2 regions of the Shigella dysenteriae genome follow, and region 1 is predicted to be linked to the other one. Evidence: predicted binding sites of a transcription regulator. Region 1 holds the regulator's gene; the other holds the start of a gene.
What was found. The regulator ArgR, encoded in region 1, controls arginine synthesis, uptake and breakdown. The targets are predictions, from matches to a motif close to ANTGAATAAAAATACANT.
Positions count from the first base shown of each region.

Region 2: a site for ArgR is predicted at 2,458-2,475, ahead of argA (amino-acid N-acetyltransferase). Genes of this name have one in related genera too.

Region 1 is NZ_CP055055.1:4,279,455-4,283,879, reverse strand. It holds gene aaeB (p-hydroxybenzoic acid efflux pump subunit AaeB) at 1-579, shown strand, start outside; gene HUZ68_RS20435 (barstar family protein) at 671-943, shown strand; gene yhcN (peroxide/acid stress response protein YhcN) at 999-1,262, opposite strand; gene argR (transcriptional regulator ArgR) at 1,627-2,097, opposite strand; gene mdh (malate dehydrogenase) at 2,532-3,470, shown strand; gene degS (outer membrane-stress sensor serine endopeptidase DegS) at 3,533-4,425, opposite strand, start outside.
Region 2 is NZ_CP055055.1:3,740,233-3,744,657, forward strand. It holds gene mltA (murein transglycosylase A) at 1-444, opposite strand, end outside; tRNA gene HUZ68_RS17890 (tRNA-Met) at 653-729, shown strand; tRNA gene HUZ68_RS17895 (tRNA-Met) at 763-839, shown strand; tRNA gene HUZ68_RS17900 (tRNA-Met) at 872-948, shown strand; gene amiC (N-acetylmuramoyl-L-alanine amidase AmiC) at 1,022-2,275, opposite strand; gene argA (amino-acid N-acetyltransferase) at 2,507-3,838, shown strand; gene recD (exodeoxyribonuclease V subunit alpha) at 3,900-4,425, opposite strand, start outside.

The DNA.
Region 1 (4,425 bases):
AGCACCATAAATATTATCGTGCTGGATAACCCGATGACTTTCCATTTCAGTCAGTTTCTCGACAGCGCATTAGGGCAAATCGTCGGCTGTGTGCTCGCGTTCACCGTTATTTTGCTGGTGCGGGATAAATCGCGCGACAGGACTGGACGTGTACTGCTTAATCAGTTTGTTTCTGCCGCTGTTTCCGCGATGACTACCAATGTGGCACGTCGTAAAGAGAACCACCTCCCGGCACTTTATCAGCAGCTGTTTTTGCTGATGAATAAGTTCCCAGGGGATTTGCCGAAATTTCGCCTGGCGCTGACGATGATTATCGCGCACCAGCGCCTGCGTGATGCGCCGATCCCGGTTAACGAGGATTTATCGGCGTTTCACCGACAAATGCGCCGCACAGCAGACCATGTGATATCTGCCCGTAGCGATGATAAACGTCGCCGGTACTTTGGCCAGTTGCTGGAAGAACTTGAAATCTACCAGGAAAAGCTACGCATCTGGCAAGCGCCACCGCAGGTGACGGAACCGGTACATCGGCTGGCGGGGATGCTCCATAAGTATCAACATGCGTTGACTGATAGTTAAGTCAAAACCGACGCCAAAAGCGTCGGTTTTTTCATGGCTATACTTAGCGATGCACGGCAGAACTCGCCGCGAAACGTGACGGTGGCAACAGATGAATATTTATACCTTTGATTTTGATGAGATTGAGAGTCAGGAGGATTTTTATCGTGACTTTAGCCAAATCTTTGGTCTGGCGAAAGATAAGGTACGCGATCTCGACTCACTATGGGATGTGTTAATGAACGATGTCCTGCCGCTACCACTTGAGATTGAATTTGTTCATCTGGGAGAGAAAACGCGTCGCCGTTTTGGCGCGTTAATATTGCTGTTTGATGAGGCAGAGGAAGAGCTGGAAGGGCATTTGCGTTTTAATGTTCGTCATTAGCGCAAAAAAAAGCCCCCGAACCGGGGGCAATATCGTCGGACAAGACGATGAGGGTTTATTTGTACAGTTCAGCCGTAGCGTGCCAGGTGTCACCGCTACGAGCTTCAGTAATCTGGTAGGCCGTTGCGCCTTTCTCTTCCGCTTTTTTGTTCAGCATTTCACGCATATCCATTGGCGAAGACGCCACACCACTTACGGATACGGTCCCGATTGCTTCACGATTTTGTGCTTGTGCAGCATCAATGGAGTCGGCAGCGAATGCACCGAAAGAGAGAACAGAAAGTACGCTTAATGCAGCAACAGTGGTTTTGATTTTCATGATATTTACCTCAACATAATCTTTTTGCTGGGTCTTTGTTTCGTGACCCTTATCACAAAATCAAGTATACACTAATTATTGGACTAATTAATACCACGCTAACTGTTTCTGTTGATACTAAGTGTTAAAAATGTGAATTTTAATAACAAAAAAGAATTGAAAATACGGTTATTTATCATTAATTCTAGTATTTTCAATTAGATAATGAATTTTGCATAATGTGCTTTTTTTACCGTATGTATTCATTGTGTGAATGACATGTCGCAGTAAAACGCACTATTCGTTAAATTAATCGCAGGGGAAAGCAGGGGGTTGAGAGGGATAAGCAACATTTTCCCCGCCGCCAGAAGCGACGGGGCAGAGATTAAAGCTCCTGGTCGAACAGCTCTAAAATCGCTTCGTACAGGTCTTTGACAGTGAAACCGTTAGCAGGGGTGGTAAAGATGGTGTCATCGCCAGCGATGGTGCCCAGAATACCTTCTGCTTTGCCCAGTGAGTCCAGCAGGCGAGCAATTAACTGCGCCGCGCCAGGGCTGGTATGAATCACGACAACTGCATCGTTGTAGTCGATATCCAGCACCAGATTCTTCAATGGACTGGAGGTGGTTGGTACACCCAGTTCAGCTGGCAGGCAGTAAACCATTTCCATTTTGGCATTGCGTGTACGTACAGCACCAAACTTGGTCAACATCCGCGAGACTTTAGACTGATTAATATTGTCAAAGCCTTGCTCCTGCAACGCGGCGACGATTTCGCCCTGGGAGCTAAATTTCTCTTCTTTAAGTAATGCTTTAAATGCTTTAACTAGTTCTTCTTGCTTAGCCGAGCTTCGCATAAGTCACCCGATATGGTGGTTGATACAACATTATTGTGCATACAGATGAATTTTTATGCAAACAGTCAGCCCTGAAGAAGGCTGAAATAATGTTATGAAAGAGCGGGATTTTATCAAATTTCGTTATTGAGAAACATGCCTGCGTCACGGCATGCAAATTCTGCTTAAAAGTAAATTAATTGTTATCAAATTGATGTTGTTTTGGCTGAACGGTAGGGTATATTGTCACCACCTGTTGGAATGTTGCGCTAATGCATAAGCGACTGTTAATTACGTAAGTTAGGTTCCTGATTACGGCAATTAAATGCATAAACGCTAAACTTGCGTGACTACACATTCTTGAGATGTGGTCATTGTAAACGGCAATTTTGTGGATTAAGGTCGCGGCAGCGGAGCAACATATCTTAGTTTATCAATATAATAAGGAGTTTAGGATGAAAGTCGCAGTCCTCGGCGCTGCTGGCGGTATTGGCCAGGCGCTTGCACTACTGTTAAAAACCCAACTGCCTTCAGGTTCAGAACTCTCTCTGTATGATATCGCTCCAGTGACTCCCGGTGTGGCCGTCGATCTGAGCCATATCCCTACTGCTGTGAAAATCAAAGGTTTTTCTGGTGAAGATGCGACTCCGGCGCTGGAAGGCGCAGATGTCGTTCTTATCTCTGCAGGTGTAGCGCGTAAACCGGGTATGGATCGTTCCGACCTGTTTAACGTTAACGCCGGCATCGTGAAAAACCTGGTACAGCAAGTTGCGAAAACCTGCCCGAAAGCGTGCATTGGTATTATCACTAACCCGGTTAACACCACAGTTGCAATTGCTGCTGAAGTGCTGAAAAAAGCCGGTGTTTATGACAAAAACAAACTGTTCGGCGTTACCACGCTGGATATCATTCGTTCCAACACCTTTGTTGCGGAACTGAAAGGCAAACAGCCAGGCGAAGTTGAAGTGCCGGTTATTGGCGGTCACTCTGGTGTTACCATTCTGCCGCTGCTGTCACAGGTTCCTGGCGTTAGTTTTACCGAGCAGGAAGTGGCTGATCTGACCAAACGTATCCAGAACGCGGGTACTGAGGTGGTTGAAGCGAAAGCCGGTGGCGGGTCTGCAACCCTGTCTATGGGCCAGGCAGCTGCACGTTTTGGTCTGTCTCTGGTTCGTGCACTGCAGGGCGAACAAGGCGTTGTCGAATGTGCCTACGTTGAAGGCGACGGTCAGTACGCCCGTTTCTTCTCTCAACCGCTGCTGCTGGGTAAAAACGGCGTGGAAGAGCGTAAATCTATCGGTACCCTGAGCGCATTTGAACAGAACGCGCTGGAAGGTATGCTTGATACGCTCAAGAAAGATATCGCCCTGGGCGAAGAGTTCGTTAATAAGTAATTGATTAGCGGATAATAAAAAACCGGAGCACAGACTCCGGTTTTTTGTTTTGAGCGCACGACTCAATTGGTTGCCGGATATTCCTGAATGGTGACCTGCAGCGTTAACTGCTTATCATCACGCATCACTACAACCGGGATCACCGAACCAGGGCGAATTTCTGCCACCTGATCCATCGTCTCCAGAGCAGAGATGGCCGGTTTGTTATCCACCGAAATAATCAGATCGTTGACCTGAATACCCGCATTCGCCGCCGGGCCGTCAGGTGACACTTCATTAACCACGATCCCTTGCAGTTGATCTATACCACCGCCCTGCGCGTGCAGTGGTGCGATCTCGCGTCCGCCGATACCAATGTAGCCGCGGATCACGCGACCATCGCGGATCAGCTTATCCATAATTTTGGTTGCTAACTGGAAAGGAATCGCAAAGCCGATACCTTCCGGCGTTTCGCCATCGTTACTCTTATCAAACGACAGCGTGTTAATGCCCATCAGTTCACCCAGCGAGTTCACCAGCGCGCCGCCAGAGTTACCGTGGTTAATGGAAGCATCGGTTTGTAGGAAGTTTTGCCGCCCGGTCGGGTTCAGACCGATTCGACCCGTGGCACTAATAATCCCCTGGGTAATGGTCTGCCCGAGGTTGTACGGGTTACCGATCGCCAGTACCACGTCGCCAATGTGCGGTACGCGACGTGCATTGATCGGAATGGTAGGTAAACCGCCAGTGGCATTAATTTTAAGTACCGCCAGATCGGTTAGAGAGTCAGATCCCACCAGCAATGCTTCAAATACACGTCCATCCTGTAAGGCGACGATGATCTGATCGGCGTCGTTGATGACGTGTTTATTGGTGATGATATAACCGCGTTGATCCATGATTACACCGGATCCCAGGGTGCGGATCTCAAGCTGGTTGTGAGAGTTGGTGTTCAAACCACGGTTGTAAACGTTAA
Region 2 (4,425 bases), 540 kb from region 1:
ACCACGTTTTGGCGGCATACGGTAAATAGGATACTGGAACTCGCCCTGGCGGGTATGGCGCGCCTGAATTACCGGCGTGTAATAGCCTGTAAACTGCACGTTACCATAGTTGTCGGCACCTTCCATCTGCCAGGCATCAATGCCGAACTGGCGCATATTGCGGGTATCACCGCCTGCGCGCAGCCACTCTTGCACCGCGTTATAAACATTACTCTGGTTGCCATACAGACGCGGTGACGAATTACGGATATGGTTAATTTGCTCGGCAAAATCACCGGCGTTAATCGGCGCGCCAACGGCATCTGGCTGGTTCACCAGAGAGAAAGGCTGGGTAAATTTCCCGTCTTTATATTGCTGTCCGCGATCGGTTGGTTTGGAAGAGCAGGCGGCAAGCATTGCCACAACCGTGCCCATAAGAAGGTACTTTACCCAACGTCCTTTCATTGTTCTCTTCTTCAGGTTAAAAAATAAGGCGCAACGAAGATAACAAACCACCGCGTTTAATGAAATGAGCAGCCTCTCCCTGACGCAAATTTTGCACAAAAAATAGGCTTTAGTGATTTGTTTTTGTTCAAAATCATGCCAAATCCGTGATCGGGGTAAAAAAAAGGTTGCATGAAAACGCGAGCGGAGTATAGTGCGCATCCACGGACGCGGGGTGGAGCAGCCTGGTAGCTCGTCGGGCTCATAACCCGAAGGTCGTCGGTTCAAATCCGGCCCCCGCAACCAATTAAAATTTGATGAAGTAAAGCAGTACGGTGACGCGGGGTGGAGCAGCCTGGTAGCTCGTCGGGCTCATAACCCGAAGGTCGTCGGTTCAAATCCGGCCCCCGCAACCAATCAAATTTGATGAAATAAAGCAGTACGGTGACGCGGGGTGGAGCAGCCTGGTAGCTCGTCGGGCTCATAACCCGAAGGTCGTCGGTTCAAATCCGGCCCCCGCAACCAATTATTGAACACCCTAACGGGTGTTTTTTTGTTTCTGGTCTCCCATAAAAAAGCGCCATTCAGCGCCTTTTTATCATCCCCTTCTCGCCAGCGTCGCCCCATCGGCAAAATACGCTTTAATCCCCGCAAGAATAGACTCCGCAACTTCCTGCTGGAAAGTCGCCGTTTTCAGTTTACGCTCTTCCTCAACGTTACTGATAAACGCCGTTTCGACCAGAATGGAGGGAATATCTGGTGCCTTTAGTACGGCAAACCCGGCCTGTTCAACTTGATTTTTATGCAGCTTGTTGATTTTACCGAGCTTATTCAGCACTGCTTTACCAAACTTCAGGCTGTCGGCAATGGTCAGCGACTGCACCATATCGAACATGGTGTGGTCGACATAGCGGTCACCGCTTTTGCTCACGCCACCAATCAAGTCCGAGGCGTTCTGGGTTTGTGCCAGATATTTTGCCGCAGTACTGGTTGCACCTTTGGTTGAGAGCGCAAACACAGAGGAACCGCTCGGCTGACGACTGGTAAAGGCGTCGGCATGGATAGAGACAAACAGGTCAGCACGCTGTTTCTGGGCTTTTGCTACGCGCACTTGCAACGGAATGAAGATGTCTTCATTGCGCGTCATGTACACCTTCATATTGCCCTCTTTCTCGATCAGAGAGCGCAAACGGCGAGCTATTTGCAATACCACATCTTTTTCGCGCGTTTTGTATTTCCCCACCGCACCGGAGTCTTCGCCGCCGTGGCCAGGGTCGAGCATAATGACAATCGGACGATCGCGCCCGGCCTTGCCTGGCTGTGGGCCACTCTGCGCAGGCGGCACCTGCTTTTCGAGGTCGCCTTTATTGTAATCTTCCAGCAGCGCCAGCAATGGGTCCTGCATGTCCTGAGCATTGGCCGGATAAAGGTCCATCACCAGACGTTCTTTAAACCCGGCGACCGGCGCGAGGGCAAACAGCTGCGGTTTTACGTTTTGCTTTAATTCAAAAACCATCCGTACGGTTTGCGGGTCAAATTGCCCGACGCGCGCCGACTTGATGAACGGGTCGTCTGCACGAATTTGTGCCGCCATCCCCTTGAGTACCGAGTTCAGGTTTACATCTTCGATATCCACCACCACGCGTTCCGGGTTACTCAACGCGAACTGCTTATATTTCAGCTGACGATTTGATTCTACCGTCACGCGGGTGTAGCTGGACGCAGGCCAGACGCGCACCGCCACGACCTGGCTGACCGCAGCCAGGCTGACCTGACTTACGCTCAATAGCCACATGGCACCCGCGCCTTGCAGTAAACGACGACGGCTGATTGCAGTGTTGGATCCTGACATGCCTCTCCCGAGCAAAAGAAATCTAAGCTGTGTAACAAGTAAACGACTAATTTGACCGGAAACTTTAGCGAAAGACGCATAATCTGTCATCTAATAAACGGTAAACATTCTTTTTATATTCACGGCATTACTGATAAAAAAGTCGCTCTCGCATAAAATTTACACTTGCACCCTGCGAAAAAACAGAATAAAAATACAATAATTTCGAATAATCATGCAAAGAGGTGTGCCGTGGTAAAGGAACGTAAAACCGAGCTGGTCGAGGGATTCCGCCATTCGGTTCCCTATATCAATACCCACCGGGGAAAAACGTTTGTCATCATGCTCGGCGGTGAAGCCATTGAGCATGAGAATTTCTCCAGTATCGTTAATGATATCGGGTTGTTGCACAGCCTCGGCATCCGTCTGGTGGTGGTCTATGGCGCACGTCCGCAGATCGACGCAAATCTGGCTGCGCATCACCACGAACCGCTGTATCACAAGAATATACGTGTGACCGACGCCAAAACACTGGAACTGGTGAAGCAGGCTGCGGGAACATTGCAACTGGATATTACGGCTCGCCTGTCGATGAGTCTCAATAACACGCCGCTGCAGGGCGCGCATATCAACGTCGTCAGTGGCAATTTTATTATTGCCCAGCCGCTGGGCGTCGATGACGGCGTGGATTACTGCCATAGCGGGCGTATCCGGCGGATTGATGAAGACGCGATCCATCGTCAACTGGACAGCGGTGCAATAGTGCTAATGGGGCCGGTCGCTGTTTCAGTCACTGGCGAGAGCTTTAATCTGACCTCGGAAGAGATTGCCACTCAACTGGCCATCAAACTGAAAGCTGAAAAGATGATTGGTTTTTGCTCTTCCCAGGGCGTCACTAATGACGACGGTGATATTGTCTCCGAACTTTTCCCTAACGAAGCGCAAGCGCGGGTAGAAGCCCAGGAAGAGAAAGGCGATTACAACTCCGGTACGGTGCGCTTTTTGCGTGGCGCAGTGAAAGCCTGCCGCAGCGGCGTGCGTCGCTGTCATTTAATCAGTTATCAGGAAGATGGCGCGCTGTTGCAAGAGTTGTTCTCACGCGACGGTATCGGTACGCAGATTGTGATGGAAAGCGCCGAGCAGATTCGTCGCGCAACAATCAACGATATCGGCGGTATTCTGGAGTTGATTCGCCCGCTGGAGCAGCAAGGTATTCTGGTACGCCGTTCTCGCGAGCAGCTGGAGATGGAAATCGACAAATTCACCATTATTCAGCGCGATAACACGACTATTGCCTGCGCCGCGCTCTATCCGTTCCCGGAAGAGAAGATTGGGGAAATGGCCTGTGTGGCAGTTCACCCGGATTACCGCAGCTCATCACGGGGCGAGGTTCTGCTGGAACGCATTGCCGCTCAGGCGAAGCAGAGCGGCTTAAGCAAATTGTTTGTGCTGACCACGCGCAGTATTCACTGGTTCCAGGAACGTGGATTTACCCCGGTGGATATTGATTTACTGCCCGAGAGCAAAAAGCAGTTGTACAACTACCAGCGTAAATCCAAAGTGTTGATGGCGGATTTAGGGTAAGCGATGAAAATCGCCGGATGCGGCAGGCGTAACACTCGTGCGTCGCATCCGGCAATTACGTTTATTCCCGCGAACTAAACAACGCCGCCAGACCACTGCGCCGCTCAGTACGAGTGGCGATTGCCGCACTTAATATACGCTCATCGGCATACAGCGACAGACGGCGACGCGCGCGGGTCACCGCGGTGTATACCAGCTCTCGCGTTACTACCGGCGTGCGTTGGCTCGGTAAAATCAACGCCGCATGGTCGAACTCCGATCCCTGCGATTTATGTACCGTCATCGCCCACGTAGTTTCGTGCTCTGGCAAGCGACTCGGTTGCACAGACTTAATATTGCCGTCCGGCATCGCAAACCAGACGCGCGTCCCCTGCCCGCGATCCAGCGCAATACCGATATCGCCATTAAACAACCCAAGCGCGCTGTCATTACGGGCAATCATCACCGGTCGGCCTTCGTACCAACGAGAGTGCGGATTACGATGAATTTTGCGCTTCTGTTGCATAAACTGCTCAATTCGCTCATTCAGTCCAGCCACGCCAAATGGCCCTTCCCGCAGGGCGCACAAAAGCTGGTACTCATTGAAC